Regions from separate parts of the Frankia sp. CcI49 genome, predicted to be linked through region 2. Evidence: predicted binding sites of a transcription regulator. Region 2 holds the regulator's gene; the other holds the start of a gene.
What was found. Region 2 encodes LexA, which represses DNA repair genes until DNA is damaged. Its sites were predicted from a motif close to CGAACNNNNGTTCG; they were not measured.
Positions count from the first base shown of each region.

Region 1: CcI49_RS03965 (alpha-ketoglutarate-dependent dioxygenase AlkB) is a predicted target of LexA. The motif match lies at 3,866-3,879, and genes of this name have one in related genera.

Region 1 covers NZ_MOWP01000005.1:158,661-166,804, forward strand. The annotation lists gene CcI49_RS03940 (cupin domain-containing protein) at 1-301, shown strand, start outside; gene CcI49_RS03945 (ABC transporter permease subunit) at 428-1,459, shown strand; gene CcI49_RS03950 (ABC transporter ATP-binding protein) at 1,459-2,343, shown strand; gene CcI49_RS03955 (ABC transporter permease subunit) at 2,340-3,281, shown strand; gene CcI49_RS03960 (NUDIX hydrolase) at 3,337-3,774, opposite strand; gene CcI49_RS03965 (alpha-ketoglutarate-dependent dioxygenase AlkB) at 3,894-4,583, shown strand; gene CcI49_RS03970 (DUF202 domain-containing protein) at 4,655-5,056, opposite strand; gene CcI49_RS03975 (DUF202 domain-containing protein) at 5,053-5,496, opposite strand; gene CcI49_RS03980 (MFS transporter) at 5,537-6,919, opposite strand; gene CcI49_RS03985 (ABC transporter substrate-binding protein) at 7,086-8,144, opposite strand, start outside.
Region 2 covers NZ_MOWP01000014.1:256,154-262,342, forward strand. The annotation lists gene nrdR (transcriptional regulator NrdR) at 253-834, opposite strand; gene CcI49_RS12925 (LysM peptidoglycan-binding domain-containing protein) at 1,136-1,387, opposite strand; gene lexA (transcriptional repressor LexA) at 2,490-3,239, shown strand; gene hflX (GTPase HflX) at 3,367-4,875, opposite strand; gene dapF (diaminopimelate epimerase) at 5,065-6,000, opposite strand; gene CcI49_RS12945 (EAL domain-containing protein) at 5,997-6,189, opposite strand, start outside.

The sequences.
Region 1 (8,144 bases), on a different contig from region 2:
CAGGGGCAGCGCCCTGTCGGAGGGCGGCATGTGGCTGGGGATCAGTGAGCTGCCCGCCGGCCATGCCTCGACGCTGCACCATCACGACGGCCAGACCACCATCGTCTACCTGGTCCGCGGCGAGATGACCTTCCTGGTCGAGCGCGGGGACGGCGGGACGGACGAGTTCACCGCGCGGGCCGGCGAGATCACCGCGATTCCGGGTGGTCTGCGTCATCGCGAGGAGAACCGCGGAACGGGTCCGTGCCTGTGCGTGGTGGTGCGCAACGCCGACCAGCCGCGGGTGGTGAACCTCGAGTAGCCGCCGTGCGGGCGTCCTGTCACCGCGTCACGACCCGTCCAGCCGGATCGGACTTTCTTCACGACCAGGCAACGATCCGGAAACTCTGCACCCGGATCATATATGAAACATCGTGAAGGAGGTCTCGTGTCGCGGACGCCCGCAGTCACCGCGAGCCCCACGGCGCGGGGGGCATCCCCCTCCGCGCCGGTTCTCCCGCCCGCGGGAACCCCGCCGCCCACCGGGCCGTCATCCACCAAAAGCCCGCCGCCCGCCGGCAGCCCGGGCGCCGAGGCCGGTACGGGAGCTGTAGCCGGTACCGGCGCTGTGGCCGCCACGGCGGGACCTCGCAGCCACCTCCGGGCAACGCTCATCACGGTGGGCTACCGGACAATACTCGCCGTCGCTCCGATCATCGTCCTCGCCGCCCTGTGGGAGCTGCTCAAGGCTCTCACCAGCACCGAGGACGCCCGGCTCCCCCACACCTGGCAGGTCCTGAGCTACTTCGCCTCGGAGGGCAGCACCGGCGAGGGCGAGCTGCGGCTGCTGCTCACCAACCTCGGCACGACCATCCAGGAGGCGTTCGTCGGGCTGGCGATCGGCATCGCCGCCGGCGGCGGGCTCGGCATCCTGACCGCCAGGTACGCGACGTTCGGGCGCAGCATCCGCCCGCTGCTCGTCCTGACGCAGACCCTGCCCGTGGTCGCGATCGCGCCCGCTCTGATCATCTGGCTCGGGCATTCCTGGGTGTCGAAGGCGGTGCTCGCCGCGCTGTGCTCGTTCTTCCCGATCGCCGTGAGCGTCGCGCGCGGCATCGAGGACATCCCCGCGGAGGCCCGCCGGGTCTTCGCCAGCTTCGGTGCCGGCCGCTGGCAGGTCTTCCGCAGCCTGGAGCTGCCCAGCGCGCTCACCCAGGCCAACGCCGCCGTGCACACCGCCGCCGCGCTCGCGGTGGTCGGCGCCGTCGTCGCCGAGCTGCCCGCCGGGTCCACCGAGGGCATGGCCGTCCTGGTGCTCTCCTCGGCGCAGTTCTACAACTTCGAGCCCGCCGCCCTGTGGTGCGCCGCGATCACCACCGCGATCGGCGGCCTCGTCACGGTCTACCTCGCCCAGGCGATCTTCACCCGCCTGGCGAAGCTCGCCCTGCGGACATCCAGCCTGCCGACCGGAGACCACTGATGCCGAGGACCACCACCGCCGCACCGGCCGCACCCGCGCCGGCACCGGCACCCGCCGCCCCTGCCACACCCGCGCCCACATCCGGCGCCCCCACGGGCACAGCCGGTGACGAGCGCGGCGCCATCGAGCTGCGCGGAATCTGGAAGTGGTTCGGCGATCCGTCGGCACCCGTGCTGCGGGACGTCTCGTTCCGGGTCCCGGCCGGCTCGTTCGTCTCGGTGATCGGTGCGTCCGGCTGCGGGAAGTCGACGATGCTGCGGATGATGGGCGACCTCGCCCGGCCCAGCCGCGGTGAGGTCCGCACCGGCGGACATCCGGTCTCGCAGGCCCGGCAGGCCCACGAGATCGGCTTCGTGTTCCAGGCCGCGAACCTGTGTGCCTGGCGGTCGGTGCGGCGCAACGTCGAGCTGCCGCTCGAGGCGATGAAGGTCGGGCGGGCCGAGCGCCGTGAGCGGGCACTGGCCGAGCTCGACCGCGTCGGCCTGGCGGCGGCGGTGAACCAGTACCCGGCCGAGCTCTCCGGCGGCATGGCGCAGCGCGTCGCGATCGCCCGCTCGCTCGTCACCGAGCCACCGATCGTGCTGATGGACGAGCCGTTCGGCGCCCTCGACGAGATCACCCGCGACCGGCTCAACCTCGACCTGCACGAACTGTGGCGGCGCACCGCGAAGACGATCGTGTTCGTCACCCACAGCATCCCCGAGGCCGTCCTGCTCTCCACCCAGGTCGTGGTGATGGGCCGCCGCCCGGGACGGATCGACCGCACGATCGACATCACGCTGCCCGACGAGCGCACCGCCGAGACCTCCCGGACGCCGGAGTTCTTCGAGGCCGTCACCGAGGTCCGCGACGCACTGTTCGACGTGATGGGGCGTGACCTTTGAGCACCACGACCAGCACCCACCCCACCGGTGCCACGCAGACCGGCACCACGCCGACCGACACCGCACCGACCGGCACCRCACCGACCGGCACCGACGGCACGGTCGCCGGAACGGGCGAGACCCCGCTCCCGGCTCGCACCGGTCGCGGGCGGTCAGCGGGCCGGCTGGTCCTGAGCGCGGCGGTCACCGTCGCGGTTCCGGCGGCTGTGATCGCGCTGCTGCTCGTGCTGTGGGAGCTCGCGATCGAGGCGTTCGACGTCAGGCCGTTCGTGCTGGCCAGGCCGTCCGCGATCTGGGACGCCTTCGCCGAGAAGCCGGACGTCTACCTCGAGTACGGCTTCCACACGCTACGCGAGGCCGTGCAGGGGCTGGCCTTCGGAATTGCCGTCGGTGTCGCCGTCGCGGTGGCGACGTTCCGGTCGAAGCTGCTCTCCGAGCTGGCGCGGGCCTACAGCGCGGCCCTGCTCGCCCTGCCGGTCGTCGCCGTGATCCCACTGTCGAACGTCTTCTTCGGGCTGCAGCCGGCGTCGCGGGTGTTCGTCGTCGCCGTGGGCACCACACCGATCATGCTCACGTACACGCTGACCGGGCTGAAGGCGACCGACGCCGGGCTCGCGGAGATGTTCCGCGCCTGCGCGATGCCGCGCTGGCGGTCGGTGCTCTCGCTGTTCCTGCCCTCCGCGCTGCCGTACTTCATCAGCGGCGTCCGGGTCGCGCTGCCCAGCGCGTTCTCCGTCGCCATCATCGGCGAGTACTTCGGCGGCGAGCGCAACACGCTCGGCACCTACATCAAGACGGCCGCGGTGCAGTCCAAGGTCGCCGACCTGTGGGGCGCGGCGATGACCGCCTTCCTCTTCGCCGTCGCTCTGTTCGCCCTGGTCGCGCTCGCCGACCGGCTGCTGCTGCGCTGGCACCCGTCCCGGGCCCGCCGCGGCTGACCCACCACGCCGGGCAACGCGCCCACGACGCCGGGCAGCGCGGGCCGGCGAGCGGTCAGCCGGCGGCCTGTCGGCCGCGGAACCGGTCCACCACCTCGCGGTCCAGGCCGTAGCTGAGCAGCCCGGCCGCCGCCTCGAGCGACAGCCAGCGCAGCTCGTCCACCTCCTCGTTGGGGACGAACGTGCCGCCGGTCGCCCGCAGCGCCCAGTAGCGCACGATCTTGGGACTCCTGGTGCCGTGCCGCTCGACCTCGTACGTCACGTCGCCGAGGGACTCACCGACCTCCACATCGAGCCCGGTCTCCTCCGCGACCTCGCGGACGGCGGCCGCGAGCCAGGTCTCCCCGTCGTCCAGCTTCCCCTTCGGCAGCGACCAGTCCTCGTGCCGCGGCCGGTGGACGACCACGATCTCCACCCCGCCGGGCACGGCGCGCCACACCACTCCCCCGGCGGCGCGCACCAGAGGTCCGTCCGGTTCCGGCTCGTTGCCCATCATCGCTCCTTCGTCCGGCCGGTCCCGGCCCCCGCGGATACTTTCATGTGCGCGCTCGGGAGCATTCCGCGCCGTCCACCGGGACCGCGATCGAACATGTGTTTGATATCGTCGGGAGGGTGAGGGCAGCCCCGTTCCAGGCGTCGCTGCTCGACGTGCTGCCCGACGGGCAGGCCGATGCCGTCGTGGAGCCGCTGCGCGAGGGCCTGCGCCGCCGCGAGCTGGCCGCCGGCGCGTGGGTCGACCTGCGCCGCCGCTGGGTCACCGGCGCCGACTCGCTGTTCGAGCGCCTGTGCGCCCAGGTTCCCTGGCGCGCCGAACGCCGCCCGATGTACGACCGGACGGTCGACATCCCCCGGCTGCTGTCCTTCTACGAGGAGGGTCAGCCTCTGCCCGACCCGGCGCTCATGGCTGCCAGGCGTGCGCTCGACCTGCACTACGCCCCGGAGCTGGGTGAGCCGTTCGCGACACTAGGCCTGGCTCTCTACCGGGATGGTCGCGACAGCGTCGCGTGGCACGGCGACCGGATCGGCCGTGGTTCCAGCCACGACACGATGGTGGCGATCCTCGTTCTCGGCGCTCCCCGCGCCCTGTTGCTACGGCCGCGCCCCGGTGGGCCTGCGGCCACGAGCACAGCCACGGCCACGAGCACGAGCACGAGCACGACGATCCGGCTCACACTCGGGCACGGCGATCTGCTGGTCATGGGCGGCAGCTGCCAGCGCACCTGGGATCACGCCGTGCCGAAGACCACCCGCCCCATCGGCCCCCGGCTGAGCGCCCAGTTCCGTCCCCGCAACGTGCGCTGACAGTGACGGAGCACCGCTGGCCCAGAGGCCCTCGCCGCGCCACATAGTGCGCGCTTGCCAGGCGCACCGGCTCAGCTGGCGACGAGGGCGAGGGCCAGCAGCCCGCACACCACCGCGGCCAGGGTCAGAAGCGGAAGAGCCCGTCCCGGGTGCACCCAGCGGCCAGTGGGGTCGACCATGCCCTGGTGGTAGCGCCGTGAGGCGGTCAGCCACGCCGTCACGCCGCCGGCGGTCGCCGCCGCCGCGGCTGCCCAGCCCAGTGGGCCGCCGCCGTAGTCGTGGGGGTTGTGCATCAACAGTGCGGCCAGTCCGAGGAAGGCCAGCCCGGTCCGCCGCCAGGCCAGGTAGGTCCGTTCCGGCTGGGTCTCCCCCGCGAGCAGATCCGGTGCCGTCGGGATGTCGCCACGTGACGGCTCCGCGGAGCCGCGCTTCGAACTGCCCGCAGGCCCCACGTCACCCGGGTTGGTGCTCACTGGGGGCCTTTGCCGGCCACCAGCACGAAGATCAGCGCGACCAGGCTCAGCGCTGCCACGCCGGCCGCGAGCACGCGCGGCAGCCCCGAGACGGGCAGCGACCTCCGTTCGCGCATCGCCCTCTCGACGAGTGCCCACCGGCGGTAGCTGGTCGCGGCGACGGCGATGCTGAGCAGGATGAGCGGTACGCCCAGCACGTGCCGGGCGCCGGAGAAGCTGAAGTCGGGCACGACCTGCACCACGGCCACGCCGCCGGCGAGCAGGGCGAGCGAGGTCCGCAGCCAGGCTAGGAACGTACGCTCGTTCGCGAGGCTGAAACGCACGTCCGGATCCTGCCCGACCTGGCCGATGTCCGCCGGGCGGCGCCACCAGGCGCGCACCGCCGACATCCAGCGCTTTCCCGGGCGGCGGGCGTCCGCATCGTCGTCGTCGCTGCCCACGGGCCCACCGTACTGTCCGCAAGGTGAGGGACCCGGCCGGTCACCCACCCGTCCGGGCCGGTCCCGCGCCGGTGGCCACCTCCCCGGGGATGTGCGCCGACATGCCGACCGACATCCCGAAGGAGTCGGCGTCCCCAGCGGAGTCGGCGGGCTCGACGTCCCCAGCGGGCTCGGCGGGCTCGGTGCCGCGGTACCCCAGGAAGGACGGCATCGCCGCGAGCAGCACGGCGAGGCCGACCAGGCAGGCCACGCCACCGGCGACGACACTGAACTGGGCCGAGGTGAACCCGGCGACCAGGCCGGACTCCAGGTCACCGAGGCTGGGCCCGGCGGTGACCGTCACCATGAACAGGCCCGCCATCCGGCCACGGACGGCGTCCGGGGCGGCGACCCGCAGGATCGTCGTGCGCAACACCGCGGAGACCGTGTCGGCGCCACCCGCGACCGCGAGCAGCAGCAGGGCCAGCGGCAGCGTCCCGACCAGGCCGGACAGGGCGATGGCCGCACCCCAGACGGCGATGGACACGGCCACCACCAGGCCCTGACGGCTCACCCGGGACAGCCAGCCGCCGGTCACCGCGACGATCGTGCCGCCGATGGCCATCGCCGCGTAGAGCAGACCGGTGGTCCGCGGGCCGCCGTGGAACTGTTCGACGGCGAGCACCGCGAACAGCACCCGGGGCATTCCGAACAGCATGGCGTTGATGTCGACCAGGAAGGTCATCGCGAGCACGGGACGTCCCCGCAGGAAGCGCAGCCCGTCGACGACGCTGCGCAGCCCGGCGTGGGTGCCGCCGCCTTCGGGCCGCATCGGGGGCAGCAGCCAGGTCGCGGCGAAGATCGCGGCATAGGAGACGACGACCACCGCGTAGGACGTCCCGTAGCCCGCGCCGGCGACGAGTACGCCGGCGAGCAGCGGTCCGCCGGTCATCGCCACGGTCGTGGTCACGCCTTCGAGCGCGCCGACGGCGGGGAGCTGGTCGGCGGGCAGCAGCCGGGCCGCGAACGTCTGGCGGGCCGGCGCGTCGATCGCCGACAGTGCCGCCTGCAGGCCCATCAGCGCGAACAGGACCCCGACGGGTGCGTCCAGGACGGCCTGCAGGGTGAGCAGCGCCGGGGTGAGCGCCATCCCCGCGGAGGTGAACAGGACGACGACCCGGCGGTCGAACGCGTCGGCCACGGCGCCGCCGACGATGCCGAAGACCAGCAGCGGGACGAACGTCGCCGCGCCGGTCAGTCCGACGGCGAACGCGGAGTCCGTGTCGGCGTAGATCTCCAGCAGGGCGGTCGTGAGGACGACCTGGGTGCCGGTGAGACCGATGCCCTCCGCGAGCCAGAATCTGCGGAACGCGACGGACTGGCGCAGCGGACGCAGGTCCGCGGAGAACGTGCGGGCGAGCCTGCCCGGCCGACCTTTGGCCATGACTTCCCGGGGGATGGAGTCGAAGGGGGATGGAGCCGGAGTCGGGCCGCGTGGCGGACGCGGCCGGGGCGGGTCCGGAGGTCCGTGGCATGGCTCGCGAGCCGTGCCACGGACCTCCGGATCGCCGGTCAGGGACGGAACACCGCTGCCCGGGTCCGCGAGGAGATCAGGGCTCGACGTCGAGCGGGGTGTAGGAGGAGCCCTTCAGGTCGACGTCCGAACCCAGCAGGCCGACAGCGGCGTCGTAGACGTCGGACCTGATGAGCGAGCTCACGTCCGGGGCGGTCCTGATGACGTCGTTGTCGAGCAGGATCTTCGCGGTCGCCTCGAATCTGTCGGCGTTCATGACGCCCATCTCGCCCTGGGAGGCGGCAGCCGGCCAGAGCACCTTGTTGTACTCGTTGACGCTCCAGGTCATGAAGTCGACCGGGGTGACCGAGCCGTACTTTCCGGGGAGCTTGGCGCATTCGTCCGCGTTGTCGCGGCAGTATGCCCAGCCCTTCAGCGAGGCGGCGACGAAGGCGGCCGCGGTGTCCGGGTTCTTCGCCGTGTAGTCGGAGTCGGCGAAGATCTGCATCTCCAGGGTCGCGGTGTCGTCGTCCTCGTAGGAGTACACGTTGAGGTCGGAGGCGGGCACACCGCCGGCGATGACCTGGCCGACCTCGTTGTACGAGTAGCCCGAGGCCATGTCGAGCTCACCGGAGAGGAACGCCGACATGTCCGCGCCCTGCTCGACGAGGTTCACGTCGGTGTCCTGGTCCAGCCCGTGCTTGGCGAGCGAGGCGTAGAACGAGTTGACGCTGGAGAAGATGCCGATCTTCTTGCCCTTCCAGTCGTCCGGGGAGGTGATGTTGTCCTCCTTCCGGGAGACTAGGCGGATCGCCGAGTGCTCGGTTAGCTGGGCGAGCGAGACCAGCTTGGTGCCGGCGTCGTTGGCGGTCAGCACGTTGGTGAACGCGTCGGCGGAGAACTGGGCCGCGCCGGATCCGACGAGCTGCTCGGCGTTCACGTCCGGGCCACCGGCCTGGATGTCGACGTTGAGGCCGAGGTCGGAGTAGTAGCCGAGTTCCTTGGCGGCGAGGAATCCGACGTTGTCGGCGCCGGGCAGCCAGCTCAGGACCATCTTGACGTCGGTGAGCTTGGCGCCGGACGAGCTGGCGCCGTCGGTGCTGTCGTCATCCGAGGAACAGGCGCTCGCCGCGCTGAAGGCCAGCGCACCGGCCAG
Region 2 (6,189 bases):
TGGCGCAGGCGACCGCCGAATGCGGTGGTTCGTGGCGGTGGTGGAGCGACGTGGCGCGGCGGTCAGGGCGCGATCACGATGCTGTGGTCAGTCGCGGTGGTCAGTCCGCGGTGGTTAAGAGCGGTGCGGTTGCCGGTGCGGTTGTCAGTGATACGCCCGGTGCCGGGGATGCCCCGATTTCCTGGGCCGCCCCACACCCGGCCTGGCCTGGCCGAGGCCGCACCCGGCCCTGGCTCAGGGGCCCGCGGCGGCTCAGGGGCCGGCGGCCGCGCGCAGGCCCGGCGCGGCGGCGAGGTGCGGCCCGCGGGTGAGCCCGGCGGCGCCCAGCTCCGGGCCGGCGGCCCGGGACGACTCCGCCAGCGGGGTGCCACCGGCTTCGGAGCTCTGCCCCGCGTCGGCACGAAGTGCCGCGATCGCCACCTCGAAGTCGGCGAGCGACTCGAAGGCCAGATAGACCGAGGCGAACCGAAGGTAGGCGACCTCGTCCAGCTCCCGGAGCGGGCCGAGTATCGCCCGGCCGACGTCCTCGGCAGCCACCTCCGCGGAGCCGGAGGAACGCACCGTCTCCTCGACCCGCTCGGCCAGCAGGGCGAGATCGTCCGACCGGACCGGGCGCCCCTGGCAGGCCTTGCGCACGCCCACGATCACCTTGGCGCGGCTGAACGGCTCGGTGGCACCGCTACGCTTGCGCACCCGCAACGAAGCTTCCTCCATCGTCGTGAACCGGCGCCCACACTCCGAGCAGGCTCTGCGCCGCCGGATCGCGGCGCCTTCCTCGGCCTCCCTGCTGTCAACGACACGGCTGTCGGAATGGCGGCAGAAGGGACAGCGCACGGCACACTCCTCTCCGCTCCGGGCGGCCTGGCTGCCACACGCGGAGCACGCCCCAGCAGGTGCCCACATGCCACCGGCCGACCACCCTCCGGGGGTGGCCAACTGACAACCTGTGGATATCGATGCACAACCTGTGGATGACTTACGGTGCTGTAACTACAAGATGTTGTGTTCACCGTAGCGCACGCACCCGACAGGTCCGACACCGCCCCTCCTCCTCCGGCGTGTCGCTGCCGCGGGGCCGCCACCACTTGATCGGCAGCGGGTCCCGCCCGGCGGCCGGCCGTCGGGCGGGCCACCGTCAGGGCAGGCAGAGCGGCTGGCCGGGAACGAGATCCGCGGTGGGCAGATCGTTCAGGGACATGAGCCGACGAACAACCGCACGGGTGTCGGCCTCGGGGTCGATCCCGCGTGCCACCTCCCAGAGCGTCTCGCCCTGGCGCACCACGTGGGCCTGACAGTCCACCGGGGTGGCCGTGAACGCCTGCGACGCGGTGACCAACGCCAGCGAGAGCACCAGCGCGCCGGACAGGCACGCGAGCGCCGCGAACACGAGCCTGCCCCGCCGGGTCAGCCTCAGCGGCGGCTGTTGCCGCGGGTGGCGTCGCGAGCCCGGGCGGGGCCGTTGCGCGCCCGGGGACAGGGCTCGCGAGCTCGGGGACGAGCTGCGCCGCAGACTCGGCCACCGGCGCCGTGGTCTCGTCCGTAGTCTCTGGTCGCCGGGCGGCGGCAACGCGTACCCGACGGCGCGGGCACGCCATTCCAGCCCGGGCATCTCGATGACCTGGGCCTCGACGCACTCGACCGCCGCCGAGGACGACTGTGCGCCGCACGGGCCCGCCGCAGGCGAAGGACCACTGCCGAGACAACGAGAAGGGGCCGAGCGATGCGCCGGCCGCCGATCACCGCCACGCACGGCCCTGCCCCGCACCGCCTGGCCGCGCACCACGACCCCGCTGACCGCCGCACCACGGCGAGCACGAGGACGCGGACGCGCGCGACCACCACGGCCGCCCGCCGCCGGCGCACCTCCTCCGACGGCCGCGGACCGCCGCGCCGCGCCGACGCGGAACACCCGGCACTTGGGACCGGCTCCCCCGCCGAGCGCCCTGTCGCCATCCGCGATGTCAACATCGCCGGCAGCCAGGCCAACGTCGCCAGCGGCCGGCCGAAGGTCACGATCGGCCGCAGCAACATCGACAATGGCGATATCGACAATGGCAACGTCGGTCACGTCGGCATCAGCCAGACCGGCGCGGGAAAGATCAGGGTCGGCCGGATCAGCGTTGGCCGGATCGGGGTCGGCCAGATCGGGGTCGGCCATGTCAACCTCCCAGGCGCGAGCATCCGCTCGCTCGAACACCTGAGCGATTCTTACACGGTCGCCACGCACACTTCCCCCGACACGCTCGAACAGACGTTTGAGATTCGGCGACCGGCCGACTACCGTCAAGGACGATCAGTTGTGGACGATCGTGCGAGAAGAAGCGAGCACGGAAAATCCACCCGAACCGGTCAGAAGCTACTAATAGGACAAAGTGGTAGATCGACCGGGTGGCCCGCCGGCTGCGGAACCGCCGAGCCCCCGGTCGCGGAGAAGCCGGTAGCGGGCGAAGCCCCGCCGCCGGATGCATCGACAGGGAGAGCGGTAGGCGATGACCAGCCAGGCACGGGGTACCCGCCGAGGCGACGCCCGCGGCAATGTCCGGGATCTTCCCGACAGCCCCGCGGACGCCTCAGGCCTCACGCAACGACAGAAGGGGATTCTCGAGGTCATCCGCGCCGCGGTGGAGCAGCGCGGCTATCCGCCGAGCGTCCGCGAGATCGGCGAGGCTGTCGGCCTGACCAGCACCAGCAGCGTCGCGCACCAACTCAAGGTGCTCCAGGAGAAGGGCTTCCTGCGGCGCGACCCGAACCGGCCGCGGGCTATGGAAGTACTGCCGATCGGCGGCCAGAAGGCGGGCGCCCGGCTGCGCTCCGCCGGCGCCACGCCGGCGGAGGTGGGTGGTGCCGTCGCGGCCGAGGGCGGCACCCCGACCTACGTGCCCCTCATCGGGCGAATCGCGGCCGGCGGGCCGATCCTCGCGGAGCAGGCCGTCGAGGACGTCTACCCGCTCCCGCGGGAGATCGTCGGTGAGGGCACGCTGTTCCTGCTCAAGGTGGTCGGGCAGTCGATGATCAATGCCGCGATCTGCGACGGTGACTACGTCGTCGTCCGCCAGCAGCCGGTCGCCGACAACGGCGAGATCGTCGCGGCCATGATCGACGGCGAGGCGACGGTCAAGCGCTTCCGCCAGCGCGACGGCCGGGTGTGGCTGGCGCCGGAGAACCCCGCGTTCTCCGACATCCCGGCCGAAGACGCGACCATCCTCGGCCGGATCGTCGCCGTGATGCGCCGGGTCTGACCCGAACGCGACCCCAGGGGGCGCTGACCCCCTGGGGAAGAGCCGGCCATCGAGCCAGCCGCCATGCCGAGCCAGGCGGCGGCCCCTGGCTCGGCTTCCCGCCGGCTCGGTCAGCTCCGAAGCGGGGTCAGCTCCGAAGGGCTCCAGCGACCCTGAAGGGCTCCAGCTCGGCGGCAAGGCTCACCGGCACCCGGGCCGCCACCGCCGTGCCCGCGCCGGTGTGCTCGACGCTCAGCACCTCGCCGTCGCGGTGGATCCGGGAGACGAGATCACCACGGGTGTAGGGCACCAGCAGCGACATCTCGATCTCCGGGTGCGGTATCCGCTCCGAGAGGGCGTCGATCAGCTCCGCCAGGCCCGTTCCGGACCGAGCCGAGACGAAGATGGCGTCCGGAACCGCCTTGCGCAGCACTGCCAACGTCGTCGGATCGACCGCGTCGACCTTGTTGACGACCACGAGCTCGGGAACCCCGGCCGCGTCGATCTCGGCGAGCACCTCACGGACCGCCGTGATCTGCCCCATCGGGTCCGGCGCCGAACCGTCGACGACGTGCAGGACGAGATCCGCGTCCACGACCTCCTCCAACGTCGACCGGAACGCCTCGACGATCTGGTGCGGCAGATGCCGGACGAAACCGACGGTGTCGGCCAGGGTGAACACCCGCCCGTCGGGCAGGGTCGCTCGCCGCACGGTCGGGTCGAGGGTCGCGAACAGGGCGTCCTCGACGAGCACACCGGCTCCGGTCAGACGGTTGAGCAGCGAGGACTTCCCGGCGTTGGTGTACCCGGCGATCGCGACCGCCGGCACGGCACCCCGCCGCCGCGAGGAGCGCTTCGTCTCCCGGACGGTGGCCATCGCGGCCAGCTCGCGCCGCAGCTTGGCCATCCGTGTGCGCAGCCGCCGCCGATCGGTCTCGATCTTCGTCTCACCAGGGCCGCGGGTACCGATGGGCGCCCGGCCACCACTGCTCGCGGCGGCCCGGGACATCGACTCACCCCAGCCACGCAGCCGCGGGAGCATGTACTGGAGCTGGGCCAGCTCCACCTGGGCCTTGCCCTCCCGGGACGTCGCATGCTGGGCGAAGATGTCCAGAATGAGCGCCGTCCGGTCGATCACCTTGACCTTGACGACCTCTTCGAGCTGGCGCAGCTGCCCAGGGGTCAGCTCGCCGTCGCAGATCACCGTGTCCGCACCGGTCGACGCGACGACGTCCGCGAGCTCTCGGGCCTTGCCGGAGCCGACGAAGGTCGCCGTGTCCGGCCGGTCGCGGCGCTGCACGAGCGCGTCCAGCACCATCGAGCCCGCGGTGGTGGCCAGGGCCGCGAGCTCCGTCATCGACGCCTCGGCCTCCAGGAGGGTCCCGGAGGTCCACACCCCGATCAGCACCACCCGCTCCAGTCGGAGCTGGCGGTACTCGACCTCGGTGACGTCCTCGAGCTCGGTGGTGAGACCCGGGATGCGGCGCAGCGCGCCACGCTCCTCCAGGTCGAAGCCGTCGCCCTGTTCGTCGAAGAAGGAGAACCCCTCGCCGTCACCGAGGAGGACCACGCCCCCGTCGTCGCCGTCGAAGCTCGGGCTCAGGTTCGGGTTCGGGTACCGGGTGGACGCCATGGCGGCGTCAGCGGGAAGACTCATACCATCCGTTCTCAACGCGGCACGGTGACCGTCGAATTCCGCCCGCCCCGTTCGGGAGCGGGCCGGTGCCGCTGTACCCGGGCTCGGTGCCCCGGCGCAGCGGAACCTCCGCAGCCTCAGGGTGACACGCCGCTGCCGCGATCGCGAGCCGTTTATCGGCCCGGCGCCCGGTAGGAACGGCCCTGTCGGTCAGCTCCGGCCGGTCCCGGCGGGAACCAGTGCCTGCGCACCCGCAGCGGCAGTACCGGAGGCGACCTCGGCGGCCTGGCGGATCCATTCGGGACGAAGGACACCGTCAGACACAAGAACGGCGGGACCGCGCAGAATGACGGTCGTCTCCCGCCAGTCAACGGTCAGGCGCCCGCCGGGAAGATCGACCAGCACCTCGGACGGCGGCGTACCGCCCACCCGCGCCGCCCACGCGACCGCCACCGCGCAGGCGCCGGTGCCGCAGGAGGCCGTCTCGCCGACGCCGCGTTCGAAGACCCGCATCGCGACGCCATCCACACTCGGCACGACGACCTCGACGTTCACACCGTCGGGGAAGGCCTCGGCCGGGAAGACGGGAGCACCCAGGTCCAGGCGCGCCAGCTCGGACGGCCCCAGGTCGTCGGCGAAGCAGACCGCGTGCGGGTTGCCCATCGAAACACCCACCGCGGCGAACTCGCGGCCGACCACGGTGACCGGCACGGTGCCCGCGGCGAAAGCCGGCGGCCCCATGTCCACGCTCACGTCACCGGCCGGCGGCACCTCGACGGAGCGTAGGCCCGCCCGGGTGGCGATCACGAGGCTGCCGGGCATCTCGTAGCCGGCGTCCACCAGATACCGCGCGAAGACCCGGACTCCGTTGCCGCACATCTCGGCGATGGAGCCGTCGGCGTTGCGGTAGTCCATGAACCAGCGGGCGGCGCCAAGGTAGGCCGCCGCCGCGGGCTCCGCGGCGACGAGGACCACCCGCAGCACCCCGTCGGCACCGACCCCTGTTCCGCGGTGGCAGATCGCGCGCACCAGCTGTGCCGACAGGTCGAGATCACCGTCAGCATCCGGAAGGATGACGAAGTCGTTGCCTGTCCCGTGTCCCTTGACGTACCGCACGCGGCGATCGTACGGCGCCGGGCGCCTCATCCGGCCGTGGCCGCCCGAGAGCGGTCGCCACGTCCGGAACTGCCGGGACGTCCGTTCTGCGAGTCCTGGCACGCCCTCGCCGGGTCGCGTGGCGGTGCCGCGGGCGGCGGGCCCGCGGGCGTCCGCCGGCCCGCACGACCCGCCGCGCCCGCATGACCGCTCCCCGGGCCCGCCCTGTTCGCAGCGTTG